3 regions of the Bacillus sp. DX3.1 genome follow, and region 3 is predicted to be linked to each of the others. Evidence: a T-box and tRNA genes for the amino acid it is inferred to sense, from the RefSeq annotation. Region 3 holds a T-box; the other regions hold tRNA genes.

Region 1 (9,182 bases), 450 kb from region 3:
ACGTCCCCCAAATGGTAATGCTGCCAGTGAACGGTGGCCTGTTACTTTCTGTAAGGAAGGAAAACTTCCAGTTGCATTAATAATTCCTAACATTGATTCTCCCATTCATCCCATCCTCCTTAATTAATTCCCATCTGCTATAAGTACAACTTCATCCATATTTTTTTCTGGTCGAATAATCGTTCCATCTTCAATAATCATTTCAGGTCCAACAATCGCTCTTTCAATGACTACATGTTTACCAATCTTAGCATCTGGCATAATAACTGAATCCTTAATGATACTTCCTTCTCCAACTGTTACCCCTTGGAATAGAACAGAATGCGCTACATCCCCTTCAATTACACAGCCTTCATTAATTAGTGATTCCTCTACCTTTGCCTTCTCAGAAATATATTGCGGTGGTTGGTTGGGATTCACAGAATACACACGCCAGCCACGGTCATATAAATTCAAAGATGATTCCTCACGAAGCAAATCCATATTTGCTTCCCATAAACTTTTCACCGTACCAACATCTTTCCAATAGCCACTAAATGGATACGCCATTAATTTCTTCTTTTCATCTAATAAAAGTGGAATTACATCCTTTCCAAAATCATTACTCGAGTCTGGATTTCTTGCATCCATCTCTAAATACTCTTTCAAAACAGACCAATTAAAAATATATATCCCCATCGATGCAAGGTTACTTCTTGGATATTGTGGTTTTTCTTCAAACTCAACAACTTCCATTTCTTCATTTGTATTCATAATTCCAAAACGACTTGCTTCTTCCCAAGGTACTTCAATAACAGAAATAGAAACGTCTGCCTCTTTTTCAATATGATAATCCAGCATTTTGCTATAATCCATCGTATAAATGTGATCGCCTGATAAAATCAGAACATATTCTGGATTATACTGACATAAATAATTCAAGTTTTGATAAATCGCACTAGCAGTCCCTGTATACCATTTCACGCCAGAAGATTCCGCATACGGTGGAAGTACAGTTACCCCTCCATTAACACGATCTAAATCCCATGCGCTCCCAATACCAATATAATTATGAAGCTCTAGCGGTTGGTACTGCGTCAATATCCCGACCGTTTCAATTCCAGAATTTGCACAATTACTTAATGTGAAATCGATAATTCGATATTTACCGCCAAATGGAACAGCTGGCTTAGCTAAATTCTTTGTTAACGCACTTAAACGACTACCTTTTCCCCCTGCCAATAACATCGCTACGCAAGTCTGCTTTTGAACCATCTTGTTTTTTGCTCCCCTTTCTCGCTTTCACTGGCCGTAAAATTGAAACGCCAAATGGTGGAATTGTTATTTCTACATGAGCAGACTGATTATGATACGGCTCTATAATCGTCTTTAACCGTTTTTTATTTACCTGTCCTGAACCACCGTATACCGGATCATCACTATTTAAAATCTCGTTATAATATTGAAATGCTGGTACACCTACTTTGTAGTTTTCATACACAGCATTTGTGAAATTACATACAACAACAAGGATCTCTTCCTCTTTCTCCCCTTTGCGAATAAATGAAAAGATACTTTGTTCTCGGTTATCTGCATCAATCCACTCAAATCCTTCTTGTGAATGATCTAATTGCCAAAGTGGCTTTGAGCGCTTATACAATGCTATGAGCTCTTTAAAGTAATCATGCATACGATCATGCATTTCAAAATCATGTAAGTTCCAATCTAAATCTTCGAGATCTTTCCACTCATCAAATTGTCCAAATTCTCCACCCATAAAGAGCAATTTCTTCCCTGGATGTGTAAAGAAATATCCGTACAATAAACGAAGTTGAGCAAACTTCGACCAATAATCTCCCGGCATTTTATTTAATAACGATTTTTTTCCGTGAACAACTTCATCGTGGGATAAGGGTAAAATAAAGTTTTCTGAATAAGCATATAGCAAAGAAAATGTCATTTTCTCATGAATATATTTACGATATTCTGGTGCACATTCCATATATTTCAGTACATCATTCATCCAGCCCATATTCCACTTATAATTAAAACCAAGTCCGCCCTCATACGTTGGCGCAGTCACAAGTGGCCAAGCTGTTGAATCTTCAGCGGTCATCAGAAATGTCGAATCCTCAGCAAATACCACCTCATTTAATTGGCGTAAAAAGGCGACCGCATGTTCATTACTTTGCTGCTTTCCATCCTTTTCCCAATACAACATATTTGCAACTGCATCAACACGAAAACCGTCAATATGATAATATTTCATCCAAAACAGTGCATTCGAAATTAAAAAGTTTCGAACTTCCTGTTTTCCTAAATCAAAATTTACCGTTCCCCAAACATGATTTTCTTGTACATCAGAGTCCCTATATTCATACGTTGGTTCTCCATCAAATAAATACAGCCCATGAGCATCCTTACAAAAATGTCCTGGTACCCAATCTAAAATGACACCGATTCCATATTTATGACATTCATCGACAAAATACATAAAATCATGCGGCGTACCAAATCGACTCGTCATCGCATAATATCCAGTACCTTGATATCCCCAAGAACGATCGTACGGATGCTCAATAAGCGGCATGATTTCAATATGAGTAAATTGATGCTCCACTACATAAGGAATAAGCTCCTCTGCCATTTCTCGATACGAATAAAGCGAGCCATCTTCTTTCTTTTTCCATGAACCAAAATGCAATTCATAAATTGCCATTGCTTCTTGATAAATCGGCTTTCGCTTCTTTTTTCGAGACCAATTTTTATCATTCCATTCATATCCTCTTATATCAAAAATAACAGATGCCGTATTCGGTCGTACTTCTGCATATGTTGCATATGGATCTGCTTTTAAAATTATTTCATCACCAGAAGTTTTGATTGCATACTTATATATTTCGTATGCCTCCAGTTCCGGTATGAATAATGACCAAATACCTTGCTCTGTCATTTTTACCATCCTATTTTTTTCGTTGTCCCATTCATTGAAATCTCCGACAACACTTACGACTTTCGCATGAGGAGCCCATACTGTAAAACGTACCCCTTGTATTTCATGCTCTGTTACAAGATGACCTCCAAACATGTTATAACTCTCATGACATCCTTCTTTATGAAATTCATACAATCCTTCTTCCATACAATTTGTTACATCCAATATGTTCACCTCACTAAGATGACAGAATTTTTAATACTATTCACTATTCGATAATAAACTGAAATATCCTTGTGAAATTTTAAATAAAGATACGCTTTTTCATTAAAATCTAAGAAAATATTGACATATTTGATAAAAAACATCGAATTTTGACGAATATTCATTGAAAGCGTTTTATTTGAGTATAATTTTTTAATAAAGTTATTACCAAAACAATGGAAAAACATCAACAATCGGGGTTTTAGGAACAACCATCCTCCTAGCTCTCTTATTTCATTCTGTGAAATTTAGAAATTAACAACAGAAGTCCGCTCCCTCAAACATATGTAATGTACAGCACAAAGTTTTTTTCTTTTTTGTAATATAAGGTATAATTTTGACAAAACCAAACACGAACGTACATTCTCAATTGCGTTAAGTCTTCTGAAACACTGTAATGAAAGAAAAGGGAGAAAATAAGAGGGCAGCTATAACGCAAGTATACATATCTTAGAAAAAAAATTAGAACAATTACTTGCGATAGCCAACTATATAAATACAAATTAAAAAACCGACATAAAACCCTTCTTTTTAGGTGGGAGAGAGCATCCGACCATGCATAGAAGCGGTCAGATCCTTTTCCTGTCCAGACATAGTGAAAACAAAGAGAGAAAACGAGTGCAGGTCACCTTTTGTTATTCATAGCCGCGGCTATATGTCGAAAAATCAAAATGGACTTATATAACTGAAAGTGTGGGGCAAGGTTGTATCCAAACAGTATAAATAACGCCTGTGGAGAGCATATAAGACTCATTGGGTATCTAATGTGCAAAAGGGTTATGAAACAGGAAATCCTTCTTCAAACAGCTCATTAGAGTGTTAGGAAGGGATCATTAGATATCTTGAAGAAATTAGGCTTAACGCAAAAAAAATAAGAGATATACAAAAACGCACTCTATCCTAACATAGAGTGCGTTTTGCTATAATCGATCCTTTCCAGCAAAAGTGTATACTTGGGGATATACAGGGAAACCGGAAAAGGAATTTATATAAAAAATTCAGAAGGGAGAAGCAGCCCCCACTTCTGAACAATTTATCTTATAGTACTGGTGCCATAGTTTCTTTTAATACTTTTACAGAATGAGCAAATTTCGCTTTTTCTTCTTCATTTAACTCAAGCTCAACAATTTCACGAACACCTTCGCGGTTAATTACAGCCGGTACACCTACATAGGCATCAGCTTCGCCGTATTGACCTTCTAGGTATGCAGATACAGTTAACACGCTATTCTCGTTGTTTAAGATCGCTTTAGTTACACGTAGAAGTGACATACCGATTCCGTAGTAAGTTGCACCTTTACGCTCAATGATATGGTAAGCAGCATCGCGTACATTTACAAAGATTTTATCTAAATCATTTTGATTATACTGTTCATTGTTCGCTAAAATTGTTTCTAGTTTTTGTACACCTACTGTAGTGTGGCTCCAAACCGGAAGCTCAGTATCACCATGTTCACCGATAACGTATGCGTGAACGTTGCGTGGATCTACATTTAAGTAGTCACCTAGCATATAGCGGAAACGAGCAGAGTCTAAAGTTGTACCAGAACCAATTACGCGCTCTTTTGGTAATCCAGATTCTTTCCAAGTTACATAAGTTAAAATATCAACTGGGTTAGTTGCAATTAAGAAGATACCATCAAATCCACTATCCATAATGCCACGAACGATTTGTTTAAAGATTTTTGTATTCTTTTCAACTAAATCTAAGCGAGTTTCACCTGGCTTTTGTGGTAATCCAGCAGTGATAACAACAAGATCTGCATCTTTACAATCTGCATAGCTACCATTCCAAATTTTTGTTGGTGCTGGAGCAAATGGAACTGCATGGCTTAAATCCATTGCTTCTCCTTCTGCTTTTGCTTCATTTACGTCAACAAGAACGAATTCCTCAGCTACACCTTGGTTAATCATAGAATATGCATAACTACAACCTACAGCACCTGTTCCTACTAATACTACACGATTGATACCTTTTTTCATGATAAATTCTCCTCTCTATGGTTCACTTCTTTATTATTGTCATTTAAGTAATTAATTAAAATACTAATTTAATGTTGTTTAACTTCCTTACATTCATATTGTAGCATGAATCATTGTGAATACATTCACAAATTATGACCTATTTGTGAACTTTTTCACAGATAGGAGAAAGTTATCGTATCAGGTGTGGAATCAATCTCAATGGAAGCCTTTTCTTTAGATTGTGAAAAAGCTTATTTCAGTGCGCTCTCACAATTTGTTCCTTAAAAGTAAGTGGAAAAAATCTTCTTTTTCTGACCAATAATAAAGTGAAACTTTAATCAGTGGGGGGTTTTTCATCCCCCACTGATTATTAGTCCTCACCAATCGGGCTTTTACGGGCAGTTTATCCTCCACCTAACTTCTTTGTTTTTTGCTGAATTTTGAGGTGGGGATATTACTGCCCGTTAATGCGGGATAAATCCCAGTATTTACAAATAGATCAACCCTATTATATAATTAGACTGAACGGTCGGTTTAATTAGCGGGATAAGGAGTGAATAAAATGAAGAATCATATTATAACATTACAAGACGGACGCACTTTAGCATATATAGAGTATGGACAAACAAATGGATTACCAGTAATGCTGTTCCATGGTACACCTGGTTCAAGAATTTGGGCATTGGAAGATGATATGATTGCAAAGCGATTAGGCATACGGCTTATTTCTATAGATAGACCTGGATACGGACTCTCTGATCCAAAACGTAATAGAACAGTTTTAGATTGGCCTGATGATGTTAATGAGTTAGCAAATCAACTGCAGCTCCCAACTTTTTCTATTATAGGTGTATCAGGCGGTGGAGCTTATGCAGCAGCTTGTGCTTACAAAATTCCCGAACGCTTGCAATGCGTAAACATGGTTTCTAGTGTAGCTCCATTTGAAAATGAGAAGCCTCCTGTTAGCATGTGCCGTGAAAATCGAATCGCTTTCTTTATCTCCAAACGATTACCTTGGATATTAAAATGGGCTTATCGTTCACAAAAAAAGCAAATGGAAAAGAATCCTGAAAAATATATGCAATCGATGAAAAAAGGTAACACACATTTATGTGAATGGGACCAACAGTTCATCAAAACGGATGAAGATATTAAAGTAGCTATGATTCATATGAAAGAAGCGCTGCGAAATAGTGTAGATGAAGCTGTAACAGAACCTGTACTCTTAGCAAAATCTTGGGGATTTACTTTTAAAGATATTTCTATCCCTATGCATATTTGGCATGGTACAGCTGACACTTTAGCCTCCATAGAAGAAATAAAAAAAGTAGCAGCAGATATTCCCTATGTAACAACCCACTATATAAAAGATGCAGGACATTTTTTACCCGATGATCCTCACATATGGGAATCTATTTTACAAACAATCATTAATGATGCAAATTGTAAAGACGAATCCAATACAACATTTTATACTTCCATTTGATCCATTAGTATAAGAATCAACACAACCAAAATGTCGATTCCAGCTAAAATAGCAAAATAAAATCCATCTACTTTAAATAAAAGTGAAACAACAGGAAATGAAATTGTCTCTAGCCCAAATAATATAATTAACATCCCAATGCGCTTTGCTAACATTTTTTCATTCTTTGGATGGAATATAACATTATATCCGGCTATAAAAGGAGTTCTTTCCTTTTTTGATATGCCCACACCAATCCAAATAAATAAGCAGACTGTTGAAAGTCTGCCCTAGCTTGAAAGATATGTCCATTCATAACATAATATTATAAATAAAAAAGAGATAGCAGATTATGCTATCTCTTTTCGTATGACCCGTACGGGATTCGAACCCGTGTTACCGCCGTGAAAGGGCGGTGTCTTAACCGCTTGACCAACGGGCCAAAATATATGGCAGAGAAGAAGGGATTCGAACCCTCGCACCGCGTAAGCGATCTACTCCCTTAGCAGGGGAGCCCCTTGAGCCACTTGGGTACTTCTCTATATGGCTCCGCAGGTAGGAATCGAACCTACGACCGATCGGTTAACAGCCGATAGCTCTACCGCTGAGCTACTGCGGAATAATGGTGGGCCTAAATGGACTCGAACCATCGACCTCACGCTTATCAGGCGTGCGCTCTAACCAGCTGAGCTATAGGCCCAAAACAAAAGCGGGTGAAGAGAATCGAACTCTCGACCAGAGCTTGGAAGGCTCTTGTTTTACCACTAAACTACACCCGCATAAAAATGGTGAGCCATGAAGGATTCGAACCTTCGACCCTCTGATTAAAAGTCAGATGCTCTACCAACTGAGCTAATGGCTCATTTAAACTAAATAAGCAATCACCAAATGAAATATGATGGTGGCTCGGGACGGAATCGAACCGCCGACACGAGGATTTTCAGTCCTCTGCTCTACCGACTGAGCTACCGAGCCAAAAATAAATGGCGGTCCCGACCGGGGTCGAACCGGCGATCTCCTGCGTGACAGGCAGGCATGTTAACCACTACACCACGGGACCATTGGTTGCGGGGACAGGATTTGAACCTGCGACCTTCGGGTTATGAGCCCGACGAGCTACCAGACTGCTCCACCCCGCGACGATATAATATTCTTTTTTTAAAAATGGAGGAGGTAGAGGGATTCGAACCCCCGCGCGACTCTCGCCGCCTGTCGGTTTTCAAGACCGATCCCTTCAGCCGAACTTGGGTATACCTCCGAGATATTTACTTTAAATGGTGGACCTTGTAGGACTCGAACCTACGACCGGACGGTTATGAGCCGTCTGCTCTAACCAGCTGAGCTAAAGGTCCTTTATGGTAGCGGCGGAGGGGATCGAACCCCCGACCTCACGGGTATGAACCGTACGCTCTAGCCAGCTGAGCTACACCGCCATAATAAAGTTAAATAAGTGGAGCCTAGCGGGATCGAACCGCTGACCTCCTGCGTGCAAGGCAGGCGCTCTCCCAGCTGAGCTAAGGCCCCATGTTAAAACTATCGGGAAGACAGGATTCGAACCTGCGACCCCCTGGTCCCAAACCAGGTGCTCTACCAAGCTGAGCCACTTCCCGTTAATAAAAGCGCGCCCGAGAGGACTCGAACCCCTAACCTTTTGATCCGTAGTCAAACGCTCTATCCAATTGAGCTACGGGCGCATATGGTGCCGAGGGCGGGGGTCGAACCCGCACGGTGGTCACCCACCGCAGGATTTTAAGTCCTGTGCGTCTGCCTGTTCCGCCACCCCGGCATGTCATATTGAAAATTGGAGCGGAAGACGGGATTCGAACCCGCGACCCCAACCTTGGCAAGGTTGTATTCTACCACTGAACTACTTCCGCAAGACATGTATGAGTTATAAAATTGAAAGTGCGGGTGAAGGGAGTCGAACCCCCACGCCAAAGGCGCCAGATCCTAAGTCTGGTGCGTCTGCCAATTCCGCCACACCCGCATATTATCTTTTATAAAAAATGGGGCGACTGATGGGAATCGAACCCACGAATGCCGGAGCCACAATCCGGTGCGTTAACCACTTCGCCACAACCGCCATAGTTACTGGTGCCGGCTAGAGGACTTGAACCCCCAACCTACTGATTACAAGTCAGTTGCTCTACCAATTGAGCTAAGCCGGCAATATATGGTGGAGGATGACGGGCTCGAACCGCCGACCCCCTGCTTGTAAGGCAGGTGCTCTCCCAGCTGAGCTAATCCTCCACTTTGCCTGGCAACGTCCTACTCTCACAGGGACAAGGTCCCAACTACCATCGGCGCTAGAGAGCTTAACTTCCGTGTTCGGTATGGGAACGGGTGTGACCTCTCTGCCATCATTACCAGACTATATTCATTTGAGACAATCATTATTATACCTGATTGATTTAAAAAGTCAACAAGTTTTTTTATATTCTCTCAAAACTAGATAACATTGCTTCATATTATATGGTTAAGTCCTCGATCTATTAGTATTCGTCAGCTCCACATGTCACCATGCTTCCACCTCGAACCTATCAACCTGATCATCTTTCAGGGATCTTACTAGCT
Region 2 (9,182 bases), 1.9 Mb from region 3:
TCATGGACCCGACTACCGTGACCCGGATAATCAATGCCTAACACTGAAAAGTTAGCTGACAATAAATCACGATAATGGTTGCCATTCCCTGCGGCGTGAGGAAAACACACCCATACAGCTTCTGTCATTTCCTTACATACCTCCTTGATTTCAATATAGTAATTGCATTAAGTTATTCAATAGCGACAAAACGCCTACGATCAGTAAACCTAATCCAATATTTCTTCTAATTTTGGTACTGTTTCGACGATTGATAAGCATCACAAACAGACCAATTAAAATACAAACACCACCAAATCCTATAAAAATCATATTTCCTAAATGTCTAGTCGATTCATCAATATGAGGCATAAATGATTGTAATGAAGACATAATAAAACTCCTATTCTTTATTAATTTTTTTCGAACAAAATATTGCCCGCTACTGTATTTGCATATATTTGACAAGCTTCAGAGCTGGCTGTCTTAATGCTTGTTGCAGGCGTGCGCCCAGAAACACTTTTAAAATGAATATCGTAGTTGGTAAGTTGACTATCTATACCTAAAACAATATCTCCGGTTACAGATTTTACATACATTTTATGGTAGAGATTCATCGCATCAATTACCACTTTTCCAGCGGTGGTTTTTATTTTAAACCGATCATTATCAAACTCTTGAGAAAGAGGCACTTTTACTTGAATGTTTCCTGTAGTCGACGTTACAGTTAGTTGATTTGCATCCACTTCAAGCAAAGAAATATTGCCAGTTGTAGATTTAACAACACATTCATTAAAATGTGCCTGCTGTTGTGTCACAAAAATTTGTCCTGTTGCAGTAGCTATATTGATATTTTCACGGTAATATTTAGGAATACGGATTTTCAGTACAAGGCCATCAAAAAAGTTGAATGGCACAAATAGATTTTTACGTTTCAACTGCACATGTAATGTCTGTCCTACAATACTAGATTTATAGGTAAATGATTTTTCTCTGTCTTTATTGGATAAATAATATCCGACATAAATATCTTCCCTATCTTCTGTTTGAATGTCTAACAAACCTCTCTCCAAGTAAATGTCTATATTTTTTAACGTGGTAGAAATATAACGTCTTTCCAACATTAATTGCATGTTCTCTAGTATTGCTTTTTTCACTTGGCCCTCATTCCCTTCTTTCTTTGCCTTCAAATATTCCTTGAGCGGTACTCAAGAAATGATTGTATATGAAATAGTAGATATGATTTTTACTGGTTTACTTGCTCCCATCGTATTGGCACAAGAGATTGTCATCTAATTTGTGTGGAACTCATTTTATATGCCTTACCCAAAATCCAACACCTCTTTATATTTTAATCATTCCCCCTAAACCAATTCTTCTCTCGCAATCTTTTTGAGGGCGTATCCGCCTGAAATCAAACCTATCCCCCCTAGGACTAGTGCAACTGCAACTTTAGAAATCATCCCCCCAGGACCGGCCGCTGCGGAAGTGACCACACATAATATCAAAATAGAAGTCACCACAGTTCCAACTGTTGAACGATACATAATTCCCACACACAAGGAAATCAGCCCTAATAACAAACTCGCAATTGTTGTTACAAAAATAGCTGGCAACATGCTTACATTCATTTGATAACCCATTGATGGTACAAACAAACCAAGAACATAGAATGCACTATTTTGAAAAACCTCAGACAACAGCATATATCCAAACATCATGCTTAAAATAATAAGCAATTTAGCCAAAATAATTTTAGTGATCTTAACAGGATACGTATAAAACATAAGTGCAGTTTTGGTTTTGAACTCTGCAACAATCATCTCAGCAAGCAAAACGGCTTCCCATACAATGAAGACAGCTTTTATTAAAGTATCAATAATTGTCATTGTTTCTAGCTGGACTGCAGGAAGTGCTGCCCCATTCTGGGAAACCATTTCAATTTGATTTGGTACTAATATTTTTAAAGTAACGCTTAAAAAAAGAATCAATAAATTACATAAGAGCAAAACTAAGAATTGGTTTTTTAGATTAATTTTTTGCAGCTCAATTGCAACGAGATTTTTCACATATTCCCTCCAAATTTATTATTCAAATAATTCATCAATAACACTATGAAGCAATAATTCAAAGACTTCATAATGGTCGTAGCCTAAGGAATCCTTGCTCCCTAAAATTGCTAACAAAGCTGATAAAGTTCCAATTACCTTTTGTTCTGATACTTTTAAGACCAAATGACTTTTTTCGATGGCATCTCTTAATATAAACATGGTGTAATCTGGATTGTGATTTTCCAAACGCTCTTTAGGCAGTTTATTCAGAAGGACAACAAACTCCGGACTAGTTAAATTTCTCACCCAGTTTCCTTTCCCATATTCTTGATACATTTTTTTGAACCCATTCATGAACCCTTCTTTTGTAGGATTGCGGGTAATTTCATCATTCATGTAACGAATCAACCGTTCTTGCATCTGATCCATGACATCACAGAATAACTGTTCTTTTGTTTGATAGAAAATGTAGAATGCTCCTTTTGAAATGCCTACTTTTGCGCATAACAAGTCAATGTTCGTTCTCTTGTAACCGTACTCAACCCAGCTTTTTTCGCATTCTTTTAGTAGATTCTCCTTAATTTTCACTTTTTCTTCTGTTGTAAATCCTCTAGCCATATTTTTCTCCACTCTTTCCTATTTAAATTGCATTTACTTATATGTATTTATGACTATAAAAATTTTTGAAGTCATAAGTTCATTGTATTACAAAAAAAAATAATAGTTAAGTGGATAGTAAATATTCTTTGAAAATTTATGCATGCAACATTGTTAGAAAATAATCCTCTAAATCAACACCGCTTTCACGAAGTGCACTCATTGTAAATTCTTTCATGACTTTCCCTTGATCCAAAATAGCAATATGGGTTGCCAATCTGTCCAATTCTGAAATGATGTGACTAGAGATTAAAATTGTCGTTTGATATTTCTGGTTGATATCCTGCAATAAATTTCGCATATCTACGATTCCTTTAGGATCTAGTCCATTAATCGGCTCATCTAAAACGAGGATTTTAGGTTTTGTCACTAGTGCGCGTGCAATACCTAAGCGCTGTTTCATTCCTAGAGAAAAAGTATGAACAGCATGATTTCCCTTACCCTCAAGCCCTACAAGAACCATCGTTTCCTGAATGTTTTGAATAAACATCGGGTGAACATACTGACAATGTATCATTAGATTCTGCTCTGCTGTTAGATGGTCGTAAAAAATAGGTGTTTCAATTAAACAGCCAACTTCGCTCAACACAGGGTGATTTCTCCTGTCGATTGGTTGCCCTAAAATTGTAATGTCTCCACTAGATGCCTTTAGCATGTTCAAAATAACTTTCATAAGCGTTGTTTTTCCAGCTCCATTTGCACCCAAAATACCATAAATTGCTCCTTTTGGAATCTCCAGAGAAACGTCATCTAGAATCACATGGTTATCTATTTTTTTGACCAAATGCTTAATGTCAATACCATCATTCATTCGCATCAACTCCTTTCGGAATAGATAAAATTTTCCATTTAATACAACTATTATAATATACAGGATTTTAGAAGTCTATCTTTTTTATAGATAGACTTCTTTTCATAATTCCGTTAGTAGTTGCTCAATAGTCATAGGAACCACTATTTGAGTTATCGATACTTAGTCAACTGTAATTATAGCCAATTTGAGGATGATCCTAAGGCTATTTTATCTGCATCTGTTCACTTGTTAAGACTGAAAAATCCTTAGATAACGTCATTATGTCTACCGGAAATTTGAAATCATTTGTACTAATACTACACCAGTGTTCAGAATCAATTTGAAATGAATATACTTGAATCGTATTACTGTGTACAGTTGCACTTTCAATTGATTGTGGTTGAGCGGAAGAGTGAAGCGGAACTATAAATTCATCTAGCGGGTGACTTAATCCCCTACCAATACATTTCAAAAAGCTTTCTTTCGCTGTCCATATACGATAAAATGCATGTTGCGCTTCTTCTCCCACTAATCCTTTTAAATACCGTTGTTCTGCTATGCTAAAGAATGTCGCAACCTCCCAAATATCGATCGGTTCCATCTTTTCAACATCAACACCAATTGACTCATTTGTTGATAAGGCAATCACAACCCATTTACCAGCATGAGAAAGATTAAATGAAATAGGACTTTTTTGTACTATCTTTTTACCATATGCATTAGTCGTAAAATGTACGTGTTCTATATTTTGCTGAGTATATCGTGCAATTAAGTGCTTCGCTACATAATTACCGAGTAGAGTTCGCTTTTTGTCCTCGGGCATTTGAAAACGAGACACTTGCAACTGCGTCTCCTGTTCTAAAAAAGGCAACAACCTCATTAAAGTGGCAAGGTCATAATTGTTGATATCCATTTTTACAATTAAAATCATAAAATATGCCTCCATTCATTTTTCTCTCTCTGCCTTTTTAGCAAAATATGAATTGTGCGTCATTTTTAAATCAAAATATGATGATCAAAATTCTTACAAATCCCGAATTTTCATTGCAATTTACGACTATATCAATTTTATCTCGTAAAAGCCCGATTGGTGAGGGCTAATAATCAGTGGGGATGAAGAAAGCCCCCACTGATTAAAGTTTCACTTTATCTAAACAATCTACTTAATCATCCTTTTGATTCGCTCATCACTAACCGCTAACAATCCCTCAAGCTTTTCTTGTTCAGTCCGCAAATTCTGTTCCATAAATCTAGTTAATTTTTATCGTGTTAATTTGTTGTTGTTTAACTTTTCAAGTTGTTTGTTTAGACTATAACGCAGTGAAACTATTGGTGAAAGCTTGGGATGATGATGGATATTATGTATTATCATTACTCATTCAAGAAGCGGAATTGAATTTTTATCAACAGCATCTACTGGAAGAAATAATTCATCATTATGAGCAGTTATATAAATACAAATTTAAAAAACGACATAAACCCCTTCTTTTTAGGTGGGAGAGAGCATCCGGCCATGCATAGAAGCGGTCAGATCCTTTTCCTGCCCAGACATAGTGAAAACAAAGAGAGAAGACGAGTGCAGGTCACCTTTTGTTATCCATAGCCGCAGCTTATATGTCGAAAAATCAAAATGGATTTATATAGTTAGAACAAATGAAGAATGTGTTGACGCAAAAAGAGAGCACAACCATTAGAATTAAAATTTCTAAGATTGGTACTCCTCCCTCACAAGTAGAGTATACCATATTTTAGAAAATCCCGAAAAGCGCAAGTCACGGAAGGAGAAAAATCATGGCATGTTTTAAAGAGAATAAAAATAAAAAAGGTGAAACACGTTGGTTATTCAAAATATTGGTAAGAATTGATCCTGAAACAAGAAAATACAAATATACTACACGCAGAGAATTTACTTCAAAAGGAGATGCTGAACTGATAATTGCAAGAAGTAAAAGGAGGAAAATACGTATCTGAAAGTAAGAAAAATTTTAGTACGGTTATGAAAGAATGCTTCAGACAGTATGAACGATCTGAAACGACAAGAAGAATTTATCTACATGTCACAAAAGAATGGAATAAAGAAGCAATTGATTGATTGATAAATTGGTTGAAATTCTAGAATTTGGGTCAAAACAAAAAAAGCCGTCAGAAGCGTTGTTAAATCAACATTTCTGACGACTATAAAGTCTATGACCCGTACGGGATTCGAACCCGTGTTACCGCCGTGAAAGGGCGGTGTCTTAACCGCTTGACCAACGGGCCATGGCTCCGCAGGTAGGACTCGAACCTACGACCGATCGGTTAACAGCCGATAGCTCTACCACTGAGCTACTGCGGAATATGGTGGGCCTAAATGGACTCGAACCATCGACCTCACGCTTATCAGGCGTGCGCTCTAACCAGCTGAGCTATAGGCCCTTAACTTTAATACAGGGGCAGTAGGAATTGAACCCACACTGGAGGTTTTGGAGACCTCAGTTCTACCTTTAAACTATGCCCCTAAGTGGTGCCGGCTAGAGGACTTGAACCCCCAACCTACTGATTACAAGTCAGTTGCTCTACCAATTGAGCTAAGCCGGCATGTTTATGTATAAATGGTGGCTCGGGACGGAATCGAACCGCCGACACGAGGATTTTCAGTCCTCTGCTCTACCGACTGAGCTACCGAGCCAAAAAATGGCGGTCCCGACCGGGGTCGAACCGGCGATCTCCTGCGTGACAGGCAGGCATGTTAACCACTACACCACGGGACCATTGGTTGCGGGGACAGGATTTGAACCTGCGACCTTCGGGTTATGAGCCCGACGAGCTACCAGACTGCTCCACCCCGCGACGATACAATATTCTTTTATAAAAAATGGAGGAGGAAGAGGGATTCGAACCCCCGCACGGCTCTCACCGCCTGTCGGTTTTCAAGACCGATCCCTTCAGCCAGACTTGGGTATTCCTCCGTGAAATTGAATCTAATAAATTCAATTTATTACTTTCGAGTTATAATCCCGATGAGTGAGTTGCTCTTGATAACAAAAAAAACCTTTAAAATAAATGGAGGAGGTAGAGGGATTCGAACCCCCGCGCGACTCTCGCCGCCTGTCGGTTTTCAAGACCGATCCCTTCAGCCGGACTTGGGTATACCTCCATATTCATATTAAAGTGGAGCCTAGCGGGATCGAACCGCTGACCTCCTGCGTGCAAGGCAGGCGCTCTCCCAGCTGAGCTAAGGCCCCATGTTAAAACTATCGGGAAGACAGGATTCGAACCTGCGACCCCCTGGTCCCAAACCAGGTGCTCTACCAAGCTGAGCCACTTCCCGTTAATAAAGCGCGCCCGAGAGGACTCGAACCCCTAACCTTTTGATCCGTAGTCAAACGCTCTATCCAATTGAGCTACGGGCGCATATGGTGCCGAGGGCGGGGGTCGAACCCGCACGGTGGTCACCCACCGCAGGATTTTAAGTCCTGTGCGTCTGCCTGTTCCGCCACCCCGGCATGTCATACTGAAAATTGGAGCGGAAGACGGGATTCGAACCCGCGACCCCAACCTTGGCAAGGTTGTATTCTACCACTGAACTACTTCCGCAAGACATGTATGAGTTATTAGATTAAAAGTGCGGGTGAAGGGAGTCGAACCCCCACGCCAAAGGCGCCAGATCCTAAGTCTGGTGCGTCTGCCAATTCCGCCACACCCGCAAAATTTTAAAATGGTGAGCCATGAAGGATTCGAACCTTCGACCCTCTGATTAAAAGTCAGATGCTCTACCAACTGAGCTAATGGCTCTTAAATGGCTGGGCTAGCTGGATTCGAACCAGCGCATGACGGAGTCAAAGTCCGTTGCCTTACCGCTTGGCTATAGCCCATTAATTAAGAAATTATAAAATGGTGGAGGGGGGCAGATTCGAACTGCCGAACCCGAAGGAGCGGATTTACAGTCCGCCGCGTTTAGCCACTTCGCTACCCCTCCGACATAATATGGTGGAGGATGACGGGCTCGAACCGCCGACCCCCTGCTTGTAAGGCAGGTGCTCTCCCAGCTGAGCTAATCCTCCACTTTGCCTGGCAACGTCCTACTCTCACAGGGACAAGGTCCCAACTACCATCGGCGCTAGAGAGCTTAACTTCCGTGTTCGGTATGGGAACGGGTGTGACCTCTCTGCCATCATTACCAGACTATTTTTTTGAGACAAACACTATTATACCTGATTGAAATAAAAAGTCAACAAGTTTTTTTATGTTCTCTCAAAACTAGATAACATTGCTTCATATTATATGGTTAAGTCCTCGATCTATTAGTATTCGTCAGCTCCACATGTCACCATGCTTCCACCTCGAACCTATCAACCTGATCATCTTTCAGGGATCTTACTAGCTTACGCTATGGGAAATCTCATCTTGAGGGGGGCTTCATGCTTAGATGCTTTCAGCACTTATCCCTTCCGCACATAGCTACCCAGCTATGCCCTTGGCAGAACAACTGGTACACCAGCGGTGCGTCCATCCCGGTCCTCTCGTACTAAGGACAGCTCCTCTCAAATTTCCTGCGCCCACGACGGATAGGGACCGAACTGTCTCACGACGTTCTGAACCCAGCTCGCGTACCGCTTTAATGGGCGAACAGCCCAACCCTTGGGACCGACTACAGCCCCAGGATGCGATGAGCCGACATCGAGGTGCCAAACCTCCCCGTCGATGTGGACTCTTGGGGGAGATAAGCCTGTTATCCCCGGGGTAGCTTTTATCCGTTGAGCGATGGCCCTTCCATGCGGAACCACCGGATCACTAAGCCCGACTTTCGTCCCTGCTCGACTTGTAGGTCTCGCAGTCAAGCTCCCTTATGCCTTTGCACTCTACGAATGATTTCCAACCATTCTGAGGGAACCTTTGGGCGCCTCCGTTACACTTTAGGAGGCGACCGCCCCAGTCAAACTGCCCACCTGACACTGTCTCCCGGGTCGATGAGACCCGTAGGTTAGAATTTCAATACAGTCAGGGCGGTATCCCACCAGCGCCTCCACCGAAGCTAGCGCTCCGGTTTCAATGGCTCCCGCCTATCCTGTACAAACTGTACCAAAATTCAATATCAGGCTACAGTAAAGCTCCACGGGGTCTTTCCGTCCTGTCGCGGGTAACCTGCATCTTCACAGGTACTATAATTTCACCGAGTCTCTGGTTGAGACAGTGCCCAAATCGTTACACCTTTCGTGCGGGTCGGAACTTACCCGACAAGGAATTTCGCTACCTTAGGACCGTTATAGTTACGGCCGCCGTTTACTGGGGCTTCAGTTCAGAGCTTCGCTTGCGCTAACCCCTCTCCTTAACCTTCCAGCACCGGGCAGGTGTCAGCCCCTATACTTCGCCTTACGGCTTCGCAGAGACCTGTGTTTTTGCTAAACAGTCGCTTGGGCCTATTCACTGCGGCTTTCCGTTAAGAAAGCACCCCTTCTCCCGAAGTTACGGGGTCATTTTGCCGAGTTCCTTAACCAGAGTTCTCTCGCACACCTTAGGATTCTCTCCTCGCCTACCTGTGTCGGTTTGCGGTACAGGCACCTTTTATCTCGCTAGAAGCTTTTCTTGGCAGCGGGGAATCAAAGACTTCGCTCCATAAGGAGCTTCCCCATCACAGCTCAGCCTTCACGATAAGCGGATTTGCCTACTTATCAGCCTAACTGCTTGGACGTGCACAACCAATCGCACGCTTCTTCTATCCT
Region 3 (9,182 bases):
GCGTATTGCTGTTCCATTCATAAGTCACAGGGAAGTGAGTTCCCAATTGTTATCATGCCGATTGTAAAGAGTTATTATCGTATGCTTCGCCGTAATTTAATCTATACGGGTATTACAAGAAGCAAAAAGTTTTTAATTATTTGCGGGGAAGAACCTGCCTTTCGATCTGGTGTGAATCGTCTAGATGATGCGCTTCGACAAACGACGCTGTGCGATCGTTTGCAAGGAACGCAAGGGCAAGTGCAAGTGGAGACGATAAATGGTGAGGAAATGGATGTGGAAAACATTTCACCGTATGATTTTATGTAGCGAGGTGAAATTATATAGTGAGACTTTCAATTGCGGAAACCTCTATATAAATCCATTTTGATTTTTCGACATATAAGCCGCGGCTATGGATAACAAGAGGTGACCTGCACTCGTTTTCTCTCTTTGTTTTCACTATGTCTGGGCAGGAAAAGGATCTGACCGCTTTTATGCATGGCCGGATGCTCTCTCCCGCCTGAAAAGAAGGGGTTTATGTCGGTTTTTTAATTTGTATTTATATAGATAGCTATGGTTGCCGTTCGCTAATTGAGTTCTTATCGTTAGTAGAAGTTGCTTCTTAGAACTAGGGCGAGGAAGGTGTAATGAGGTTCTTTAGCATGTATAAATGAATGCAGTTTGGACATAATGGCGAATAGAATACGGGAGATTGTAAGGAGATGAACGCCATATGTTCAGTTGTCCAAATTGCAAAGGAAAAGACATTGGAAAAATAGGTGTCAACCAATTTTATTGCTGGAACTGCTTTATTGAATTATCGGTTTTAAAGGGGAAAATCCATACGCATCAAGTGGAAGAAGATGGTTCGCTCAGTTCTCTCGATGATTTATTTGATGAGAATGAACGGACAATCGGATAATCAAAAGGGGGATTTACCTTGAATATACGTTCATCATTAATCGCATTAGGTATTGGAGCTGCGGCATATCAATATGCACGTAAACAAGATGTTTTTTCAAAGCGAAATACAAAAAGAGCACGTAAAATGATTAAGTCCTATTTATAATTATTACGGTAAAGTGAAACCTTCATTAGTGGAGGATGCCTTGTTAAAATAAAAAAACTCCCTTATTTTTGGGAGTTTTTTACGTGGCTGTATAGAGATAAAAAAGTCCAATTTCAGAGAAAAGATGAGAAAGTCCATAGCAGCCAAGTCCTAATATCCCATAGTACCAAAGTTGTTTGGCACGTTCTTTTCGTGAAGATTGAATAAAGAATCCCTTCCAAATACCAAATCCGATACAAATCCATTCTAATATCATACAAAGTGCTGAAAGACTTAGCATGAACCAAACCATTTTGTTCCTCCTCACTTTAGTTGCTGTATCGTCCAAGTGCTTGTCCTGATTAAGTTAAGTATATGTATTCATCTTAAAAACAGTATGGTCTGTATGAAAATATTTTAGTACGGTGAGGTTTTTTAAATTTTTACACATAACCTGCTCTATTTCTTTTCACAATAAGGGTAGAGGAGGTTTTTCTGTTGAAGAATCTTAAAATTATTTGGATTTATCGATTAGGTTTGTTGTTGTTATTATTTCTTTGTTTGTTTGTCTTTTTAAAAATCAAACCGCTGTGGGGACCTATTTTATTTGTGTTTAAAGTAGCGATTACACCATTTTTTATTGCCTGTTTTATTGCCTATTTACTGCATCCTTTAATTGAAAAGTTACATAAAAAAGGGATGCCGCGCACAATTGCTATCTTGCTTATTTATCTTCTTTTCTTTGGCGGCATTGGTTATGGAATTTATAAAGGGACACCAATTGTGATTGCGCAACTGCAAGAAATCAATGAGCAATTTCCGCAATTTATGAAAATGTATGATTCGTGGCTCGATGGGGTTTCAGAACAGACGGAAAATTTCCCAGCGTTTATTCATGAAAAAGTAAAACAAATATTTGTTGGTATTGAAATGAAAATTCAAGCGCTATTAAATAAAGTGATGAGCACAGCACGTGGTGTGCTTGATTCGCTTCTTCTTATTTTCTTAATTCCGTTCATTGTATTTTACATACTGAAAGATTATGAGGAATTTTATCATATCTTTTGGAAGCTAGTTCCTAGTAAATGGCGGAGTGATGGCCAGCTATTGGCAAAAGAAATTGATAAATCACTTGGGAATTATATTCGCGGTCAGTTATTCGTTTGCTTAGTGTTAGGGGGGATGTCTGCTCTTTCATTTTGGTTTATTGGTATGAAATATCCACTATTGCTTGGCATTATTATTGGTGTAACTGATATTATCCCGTACTTTGGACCAATTCTAGGAGCGATTCCAACGTTAATGATTGCCGCGACGGTATCAACGAATCTGTTGATTAAGGCTGGCATTGCCCTGGCGATTTTGCAATTTGTTGAAAGTAATATTTTGTCTCCTTATATTGTTGGAAAGTCATTGCGTATGCACCCTGTTGTTATTATGCTTGCTCTCCTTGTTGGGGGGGAGATAGGGGGAATCGTGGGGCTTTTACTATCAGTTCCTATTTTAGCGGTAGTTCGTACAATTGTCGTTCATATAAAGCCGCTTTGGAAACATTGACAAATGGAAACGGATTCGCTACAATTTTTGCATATAGTATAAATTGATGACGGAACGAGTATGTTACAGCCCATTTTTAGAGAGAGGCTTCCATAGGCTGAGAGAAGCTTTAAATGAAGGGTGACAGAACGCTAGTCCTGAGAGCAGCTAATCCCTGCCGTCTTGCCACGTTACGGCACCATGAGGTGATGAATCGAGAATGTATAGCTCGGTTCATAATTAGGGTGGTATCGCGAGTTAACTCTCGTCCCTTCTATAGGGACGGGAGTTTTTTGTTTTTTATGGAATTTCTTAAAGGAGGAAATATAGATGAAACAGTTAACAGGAGCACAAATTCGTCAAATGTTTTTAGACTTTTTCCAAGAAAAAGGACATGCAATTGAACCAAGCGCATCATTAGTTCCACATGAGGATCCATCTCTTTTATGGATTAACAGTGGTGTAGCGACACTGAAAAAATATTTTGACGGTCGTGTTATTCCGCAAAACCCACGTATTACAAATGCACAAAAATCAATTCGTACAAACGATATTGAAAATGTAGGGAAAACGGCTCGTCACCATACGTTCTTTGAAATGTTAGGCAACTTCTCAATTGGTGACTATTTTAAAGAAGAAGCAATCACATGGGCTTGGGAATTTTTAACGAGTGACAAATGGATTGGCTTCGATAAAGAACTGCTATCCGTAACGATTCATCCAGAAGATGAAGAAGCGTTCCAAATTTGGAACGAGAAGATGGGAGTACCGAAAGAACGTATTATTCGTTTAGAAGAAAACTTCTGGGATATCGGTGAAGGCCCAAGTGGACCGAATACAGAAATTTTCTACGATCGCGGAGAAGCTTACGGAAATGATCCAAGCGACCCAGAATTATTCCCAGGCGGAGAAAACGAGCGTTACTTAGAAGTATGGAACCTTGTGTTCTCACAATTTAACCATAACCCTGACGGTACATATACACCGCTTCCAAAGAAAAACATTGATACAGGGATGGGTCTAGAGCGTATGACATCTATCGTTCAAGACGTGCCAACAAACTTTGACACAGACTTATTTATGCCAATGATCGGTGCGACAGAATCAATCTCTGGTGAAAAATATCGGGATGGTGATGTAGAAAAAGATATGGCATTTAAAGTAATCGCTGACCATATCCGTACTGTGACGTTTGCTGTTGGTGATGGTGCTCTTCCTTCTAACGAAGGCCGCGGGTATGTATTACGTCGTTTATTACGCCGTGCTGTACGTTATGCGAAGAAACTAAACATTAACCGTCCATTTATGTATGAGTTAGTACCAGTAGTTGGAGAAGTAATGAAAGACTTTTATCCAGAAGTTCTTGAAAAGAAAGATTTCATTGCACGCGTTGTGAAAAATGAAGAAGAACGTTTCCACGAAACACTTCATGATGGCGAAGCAATTTTAGCAGAAGTAATTGCAAAAGCAAAAGAAGAAAACTCAACTGTAATTTCTGGAGCAGATGCATTCCGTTTATACGACACATACGGTTTCCCGATTGAATTAACAGAAGAATATGCAGAAGAAGCTGAGATGACAGTTGACCATGCAGGATTTGAAACAGAGATGGAAAAACAACGTGAACGTGCACGTGCTGCTCGTCAAGATGTAGATTCCATGCAAGTGCAAGGTGGCGTACTTGGTGAGATTAAAGTAGCGAGCGAATTCGTTGGTTATGGCACGGTAGCAACAGAAAGTAATGTCATTGCACTTGTGAAAAATGGTGAGTACACAGATAGTTTACAAGCGGGTGAAGAAGGACAATTAATGTTAGATGTAACACCATTCTATGCTGAGAGCGGCGGACAAATCGCAGACCGTGGTTACCTTCTTGCAGATGGTGTGAAAGTACTTGTGAAAGACGTACAAAAAGCACCAAATGGTCAAAACTTACACAAAGTTGCTGTGGAAGAAGGAACATTAACGAAAGATGCAGCGGTAAAAGCTATTATCGATACGCAAAATCGTAGTGGCGTTGTGAAAAACCATACAGCAACTCATCTTCTGCACCAAGCGTTAAAAGATACACTTGGCACGCATGTAAACCAGGCAGGTTCTCTTGTAACGACAGAACGTTTACGCTTTGACTTCTCTCACTTCGGTCAAGTACAACCTGACGAACTTGAAAAAATTGAGCGTATCGTAAACGAAAAAATATGGGAAAGCATTGCTGTTGAAATTTCTCAAAAAGCAATTGCAGAAGCAAAAGAAATGGGTGCAATGGCACTATTTGGTGAAAAATATGGTGATGTTGTTCGCGTCGTACGAGTAGGCGATTACAGCTTAGAGCTTTGCGGTGGTTGTCACGTTGATAACACATCTTCTATCGGGATTTTCAAAATTGTTGCTGAGTCTGGTATTGGAGCTGGAACACGCCGTATTGAGGCAGTAACAGGAAAAGCTGCATACGAACTAATGAATGAGCAAGTTGGTTTATTAAAAGAAGCAGCAAACAAAATGAAAACAAATCCGAAAGATATTTTAACAAGAGTAGACGGTCTATTTGCTGAAGTGAAACAGCTTCAAAAAGAGAATGAATCTCTTGCAGCAAAACTAAGCAATATCGAAGCTGGAAACTTAACAGATACAGTTCTAACAGTAGATGGTATTAATGTACTCGCAACGAAAGTAAATGTTGCAGATATGAATAATTTACGTACAATGATGGATGACTTGAAAACTAAATTAGAGTCTGCAGTTGTTGTATTAGCAGCTGTAAATGATGATAAAGTGAATATTCTTGCTGGTGTAACGAAAGACTTAATTGAAAAAGGTTACCATGCTGGTAAACTTGTCAAAGAAGTAGCATCTCGCTGTGGCGGTGGTGGCGGTGGCCGTCCTGATATGGCACAAGCTGGTGGTAAAAACCCAGCGCAAGTTGATGATGCACTAGCATTTGTAGAAGAGTACGTTAAATCTGTTTCAAAATAAAGAGAGAGTAGTGTACAATGGTAGGGAGAGGAGAAGTTCTTCTCCCTATACTTACTACTAAAGTGAGGTGCTTGAAATGGACGGTTTTGATAAAACAATGAAGTTTAACTTCCAAGATGAAAAACAGAGTGTCCATGTGAATGATGTACTTTTAACTGTGTATGATGCACTTCAAGAAAAAGGATATAATCCGATCAACCAAATTGTCGGTTATTTATTAAGTGGAGACCCAGCATACATACCTCGTCATAAAGATGCACGCAATATTATTCGTAAGCTAGAACGTGATGAATTAATTGAAGAACTTGTGAAGTCCTACTTGAAACATCATCGTGAGGAGTAATTTATGCGTATATTAGGTTTAGATGTTGGTACAAAAACAGTCGGTGTTGCAGTCAGTGATGAAATGGGCTGGACAGCGCAAGGCTTGGAAACGATTAAAATTAATGAAGAACGAGGTCAGTTTGGTTTTGATCGGATTACTGAGTTAGTAAAACAGTACAATGTGGACAAGATAGTAGTAGGATTGCCAAAGAATATGAATGGTACGATTGGTCCACGTGGCGAAGCTTGTCAGCAATTTGCAGAAAACCTACATGAGCTGTTACAATTAGAAATTGTAATGTGGGACGAGCGTCTGTCAACAATGGCAGCCGAACGTCTGCTCATTTCGGCTGATGTTAGCCGGAAAAAACGAAAGCAGGTCATTGATAAGATGGCAGCTGTCGTGATTTTACAAGGATACTTAGATAGTAAATAAGAGGTGACCAAAATGGAAGAAAATCAAATTACAATTGTTGACGAAAAAGGTAACGAACATTTATGTGAAATTATTTTCACATTTGATGCTGAAAAATTCGGCAAAAAATCTTATGTAGTCTTCTCTCCAATCGGTGAAGTTGACGAAGATGGCGAACAAATTTATGATGCAATGGCTTTTGAGCAAAATGAAGAAGAATCTGGTGGAACATTACTTCCAATCGAATCTGAAGAAGAGTGGGAAATGGTACAAGAAATGTTTAACACGCTTGCTGAAGAAGAAGAAGGCCAAGAATAATCTTCCGAAAAGATGGACTGCGAATGCAGTTCATTTTTTTGTATTTAAACACACCATGACAGATTTATTGTCGAAAAGGCGTAATTATTTATAGTATAATAAGACGGATTGTAGAAAAAACAGAAAAACCGTCTATCAGGTATAGATGTAGTTGCTATGATTTTGTAGGTTGCTGTATAGAGTACGTATATACGGTCTACAATTGAATAAGGAGGAAAGAATTTTGGTAGCTAATCAAGGAAAGAAGAAGCGCAGAAAAAGGTTTTTAATCGTAATTATTGCGCTACTCGTAGTCTGCGGTTCTATCTATGCTTATATCTCATCAGCATTAAAACCGTTTGATATTGGAAATAAAAAAGAAATTGAAGTAGAGATTCCGAAAGGATCATCTACGAGTAAAATTGGAGAGGTTCTTGAAGAAAAAGGGATTGTGAAGAACGGGACAGTATTTAGCCTTTATGCAAAAGCTAAATCTAGAAATTTACAAGCTGGTACATACTTGTTACATCCATCTATGAATGTGGATGAAGTAATGAGAGAAATGTCATCTGGTAATGTGCACCGTCCGGTTGCTTATAAATTAACAATTAAAGAAGGCGCACAAGTTGTTGAAATTGCAGAAATCATTGCGAAGGAACTGAAATGGAATAAAGATGATGTTGTTCGCCAATTAAACGATAAGACATTTGTACAAAAGTTGCAGCAAAAATATCCGGTATTATTAACGAACAAAATTTTCGATATCAATATTAAATATCCGTTAGAAGGTTATTTATATCCGGCAACGTATTCTTTTTATAAAAAAGAGATGACTTTAGAAGAAATTGTGACGCCGATGCTTGAAAAAACAAATAAGTTAATTGTTGAAAATGAACAAAAAATGAAAGAAAAACAATGGGATGTTCATCAATTATTAACGTTATCTTCTTTAATTGAGGAAGAGGCGACAGGTTACACGGACCGAAAAAAAATATCCAGTGTATTTTATAATCGTTTAGTAAAAGGAATGCCATTACAAACAGATCCGACGGTGTTATATGCGCTCGGAAAACATAAAGAGCGTGTATTATATGCGGATTTAAAAGTAGATTCTCCATATAATACATATGTTGTAAAAGGGTTACCAGTTGGACCAATTGCCAATTCTGGTAAAAATTCTGTGCAAGCGGCATTAGAACCTGAAAAAACAGACTATTATTATTTCTTAGCTGCACCAAGTGGTGAAGTATATTATGCAAAAACGTTAGAAGAGCATAATGCATTAAAACAAAAACATATTACACAAAAGAAATGAAAATGGGAGGGAAGCGAAAAGATTCGCATATCCCTCTTTTTTGTGATAAAATATATCGGGTTAAAAACTGGCAGAAGAATCGTTTTTAATATCAAAACGGGACGTACAAGCTAAGGGTGAGCGGGCTTGTATTTTTATTGCATTCTATGTGTGAAGAGACAAGGCTTGACGCGTCATAGAGGCACTTCTCCATGTAAATAAGGAGGACCATTTATGGAGGATGCAGTTAACGAATACTTACTATCATTTATTGATCCGAAAGATGAACTTATTCTTGAAATGGAACATTATGCAAGTGAAAATCATGTGCCGATTATGGATCGTCTGGGAATGGAATTTATGTTGCAATTTTTACGATTAATTGGACCGAAAAGCATACTAGAGCTTGGAACGGCCATTGGTTATTCCAGTATTCGTATGATGCAGGCTATTCCAAATTCTCGCATTGTAACAGTAGAGCGGAATGTAGATCGATATGAAAAAGCACTTGAATATATAAATCGTTCTTCTGTAAAAGAACGTATCTCAGTTATTTATGGAGATGCGTTAGAAACGGGTGAACAAGTGAAAACTCATGGAACATTTGATGTTATTTTTATTGATGCAGCAAAAGGACAATATCGTCGCTTTTTTGATTTATATGAGCCGTTATTAAATCCGGGTGGTGTTATTATTTCAGATAACGTCATGTATCATGGGCTTGTAACGACAAAAGAGAAGATTGAAAATAGACGTACGCGTGGTTTGATTCGTCGTATTAAGACGTATAACGAATGGCTTATGAACCATGAAGGATATGATACAACTATTTTCCCAATTGGTGATGGAGTAGCAGTAAGTAAAAAGAGAGGGTGACGCATTATGAAAAAACCTGAATTGTTAGTAACGCCAAGAGTGGTGGCGGACATTGAACCTCTTGCAAAAGCAGGAGCAAATGCAGTGATGATCGGTGAGCAAAAGTTCGGCTTACGTTTAGCAGGGGAGTTCTCTCGTGAAGATGTGAAGCAAGCGGTACACATTGCGCATGAGAATGATATGAAGGTATATGTAGCAATGAACGCTATGTTCCATAATGAGAAAGTGGAAGCCTTAAAAGATTATGTTGCATTTTTACAAGAAGTGCATGTAGATGCAATTGTATTTGGAGATCCAGCCGTGTTAATGACTGTGCGTGAAGTAGCACCGAATATGCAAATGCATTGGAATACAGAAACGACAGCAACAAACTGGTTTACATGTAACTATTGGGGCCGTAAAGGTGCAAAGCGTGCTGTGCTTGCACGTGAATTAAG

The links. A T-box is a leader RNA that pairs with one kind of tRNA and senses whether it is charged. The one in region 3 lies ahead of alaS (alanine--tRNA ligase), so its partner is inferred to be a tRNA-Ala.
Region 1: it encodes a tRNA-Ala, which carries the amino acid that the T-box ahead of alaS (alanine--tRNA ligase) is inferred to sense. The anticodon was not compared.
Region 2: it encodes a tRNA-Ala, which carries the amino acid that the T-box ahead of alaS (alanine--tRNA ligase) is inferred to sense. The anticodon was not compared.

Annotation. Positions count from the first base shown of each region.
Region 1 covers NZ_CP128153.1:4,530,786-4,539,967, forward strand. Annotated here, with positions in the region: gene QRE67_RS22750 (GlgC family sugar phosphate nucleotidyltransferase) at 1-105, opposite strand, end outside; gene QRE67_RS22755 (glucose-1-phosphate adenylyltransferase) at 124-1,254, opposite strand; gene glgB (1,4-alpha-glucan branching protein GlgB) at 1,202-3,139, opposite strand; gene QRE67_RS22765 (L-lactate dehydrogenase) at 4,217-5,161, opposite strand; gene QRE67_RS22770 (alpha/beta fold hydrolase) at 5,706-6,629, shown strand; gene QRE67_RS22775 (hypothetical protein) at 6,614-6,784, opposite strand; tRNA gene QRE67_RS22780 (tRNA-Glu) at 6,979-7,050, opposite strand; tRNA gene QRE67_RS22785 (tRNA-Ser) at 7,059-7,149, opposite strand; tRNA gene QRE67_RS22790 (tRNA-Asn) at 7,153-7,227, opposite strand; tRNA gene QRE67_RS22795 (tRNA-Ile) at 7,232-7,308, opposite strand; tRNA gene QRE67_RS22800 (tRNA-Gly) at 7,317-7,387, opposite strand; tRNA gene QRE67_RS22805 (tRNA-Lys) at 7,395-7,470, opposite strand; tRNA gene QRE67_RS22810 (tRNA-Phe) at 7,508-7,583, opposite strand; tRNA gene QRE67_RS22815 (tRNA-Asp) at 7,593-7,668, opposite strand; tRNA gene QRE67_RS22820 (tRNA-Met) at 7,671-7,747, opposite strand; tRNA gene QRE67_RS22825 (tRNA-Ser) at 7,774-7,866, opposite strand; tRNA gene QRE67_RS22830 (tRNA-Ile) at 7,884-7,960, opposite strand; tRNA gene QRE67_RS22835 (tRNA-Met) at 7,965-8,041, opposite strand; tRNA gene QRE67_RS22840 (tRNA-Ala) at 8,060-8,132, opposite strand; tRNA gene QRE67_RS22845 (tRNA-Pro) at 8,145-8,218, opposite strand; tRNA gene QRE67_RS22850 (tRNA-Arg) at 8,229-8,302, opposite strand; tRNA gene QRE67_RS22855 (tRNA-Leu) at 8,306-8,394, opposite strand; tRNA gene QRE67_RS22860 (tRNA-Gly) at 8,411-8,485, opposite strand; tRNA gene QRE67_RS22865 (tRNA-Leu) at 8,515-8,595, opposite strand; tRNA gene QRE67_RS22870 (tRNA-His) at 8,616-8,691, opposite strand; tRNA gene QRE67_RS22875 (tRNA-Thr) at 8,701-8,776, opposite strand; tRNA gene QRE67_RS22880 (tRNA-Val) at 8,783-8,858, opposite strand; rRNA gene rrf (5S ribosomal RNA) at 8,864-8,979, opposite strand; rRNA gene QRE67_RS22890 (23S ribosomal RNA) at 9,081-9,182, opposite strand, start outside.
Region 2 covers NZ_CP128153.1:827,851-837,032, reverse strand. Annotated here, with positions in the region: gene QRE67_RS04065 (hypothetical protein) at 1-128, opposite strand, end outside; gene QRE67_RS04060 (hypothetical protein) at 151-372, opposite strand; gene QRE67_RS04055 (DUF4097 family beta strand repeat-containing protein) at 393-1,136, opposite strand; gene QRE67_RS04050 (hypothetical protein) at 1,344-2,048, opposite strand; gene QRE67_RS04045 (TetR/AcrR family transcriptional regulator) at 2,067-2,648, opposite strand; gene QRE67_RS04040 (ABC transporter ATP-binding protein) at 2,785-3,498, opposite strand; gene QRE67_RS04035 (4'-phosphopantetheinyl transferase family protein) at 3,704-4,411, opposite strand; gene QRE67_RS04030 (Arm DNA-binding domain-containing protein) at 5,272-5,451, shown strand; tRNA gene QRE67_RS04025 (tRNA-Glu) at 5,668-5,739, opposite strand; tRNA gene QRE67_RS04020 (tRNA-Asn) at 5,741-5,815, opposite strand; tRNA gene QRE67_RS04015 (tRNA-Ile) at 5,819-5,895, opposite strand; tRNA gene QRE67_RS04010 (tRNA-Trp) at 5,908-5,978, opposite strand; tRNA gene QRE67_RS04005 (tRNA-Thr) at 5,982-6,057, opposite strand; tRNA gene QRE67_RS04000 (tRNA-Phe) at 6,073-6,148, opposite strand; tRNA gene QRE67_RS03995 (tRNA-Asp) at 6,155-6,230, opposite strand; tRNA gene QRE67_RS03990 (tRNA-Met) at 6,233-6,309, opposite strand; tRNA gene QRE67_RS03985 (tRNA-Ser) at 6,336-6,428, opposite strand; tRNA gene QRE67_RS03980 (tRNA-Ser) at 6,524-6,616, opposite strand; tRNA gene QRE67_RS03975 (tRNA-Ala) at 6,632-6,704, opposite strand; tRNA gene QRE67_RS03970 (tRNA-Pro) at 6,717-6,790, opposite strand; tRNA gene QRE67_RS03965 (tRNA-Arg) at 6,800-6,873, opposite strand; tRNA gene QRE67_RS03960 (tRNA-Leu) at 6,877-6,965, opposite strand; tRNA gene QRE67_RS03955 (tRNA-Gly) at 6,982-7,056, opposite strand; tRNA gene QRE67_RS03950 (tRNA-Leu) at 7,086-7,166, opposite strand; tRNA gene QRE67_RS03945 (tRNA-Lys) at 7,179-7,254, opposite strand; tRNA gene QRE67_RS03940 (tRNA-Gln) at 7,260-7,334, opposite strand; tRNA gene QRE67_RS03935 (tRNA-Tyr) at 7,355-7,438, opposite strand; tRNA gene QRE67_RS03930 (tRNA-Val) at 7,448-7,523, opposite strand; rRNA gene rrf (5S ribosomal RNA) at 7,529-7,644, opposite strand; rRNA gene QRE67_RS03920 (23S ribosomal RNA) at 7,744-9,182, opposite strand, start outside.
Region 3 covers NZ_CP128153.1:4,083,099-4,092,280, reverse strand. Annotated here, with positions in the region: gene recD2 (SF1B family DNA helicase RecD2) at 1-309, shown strand, start outside; gene QRE67_RS20560 (YrzR-like zinc ribbon domain) at 716-904, shown strand; gene QRE67_RS20555 (YrzQ family protein) at 923-1,051, shown strand; gene QRE67_RS20550 (hypothetical protein) at 1,131-1,343, opposite strand; gene QRE67_RS20545 (AI-2E family transporter) at 1,529-2,587, shown strand; T-box leader at 2,625-2,842, shown strand; gene alaS (alanine--tRNA ligase) at 2,897-5,539, shown strand; gene QRE67_RS20535 (IreB family regulatory phosphoprotein) at 5,616-5,882, shown strand; gene ruvX (Holliday junction resolvase RuvX) at 5,886-6,299, shown strand; gene QRE67_RS20525 (DUF1292 domain-containing protein) at 6,312-6,596, shown strand; gene mltG (endolytic transglycosylase MltG) at 6,820-7,890, shown strand; gene QRE67_RS20515 (O-methyltransferase) at 8,104-8,745, shown strand; gene QRE67_RS20510 (peptidase U32 family protein) at 8,752-9,182, shown strand, end outside.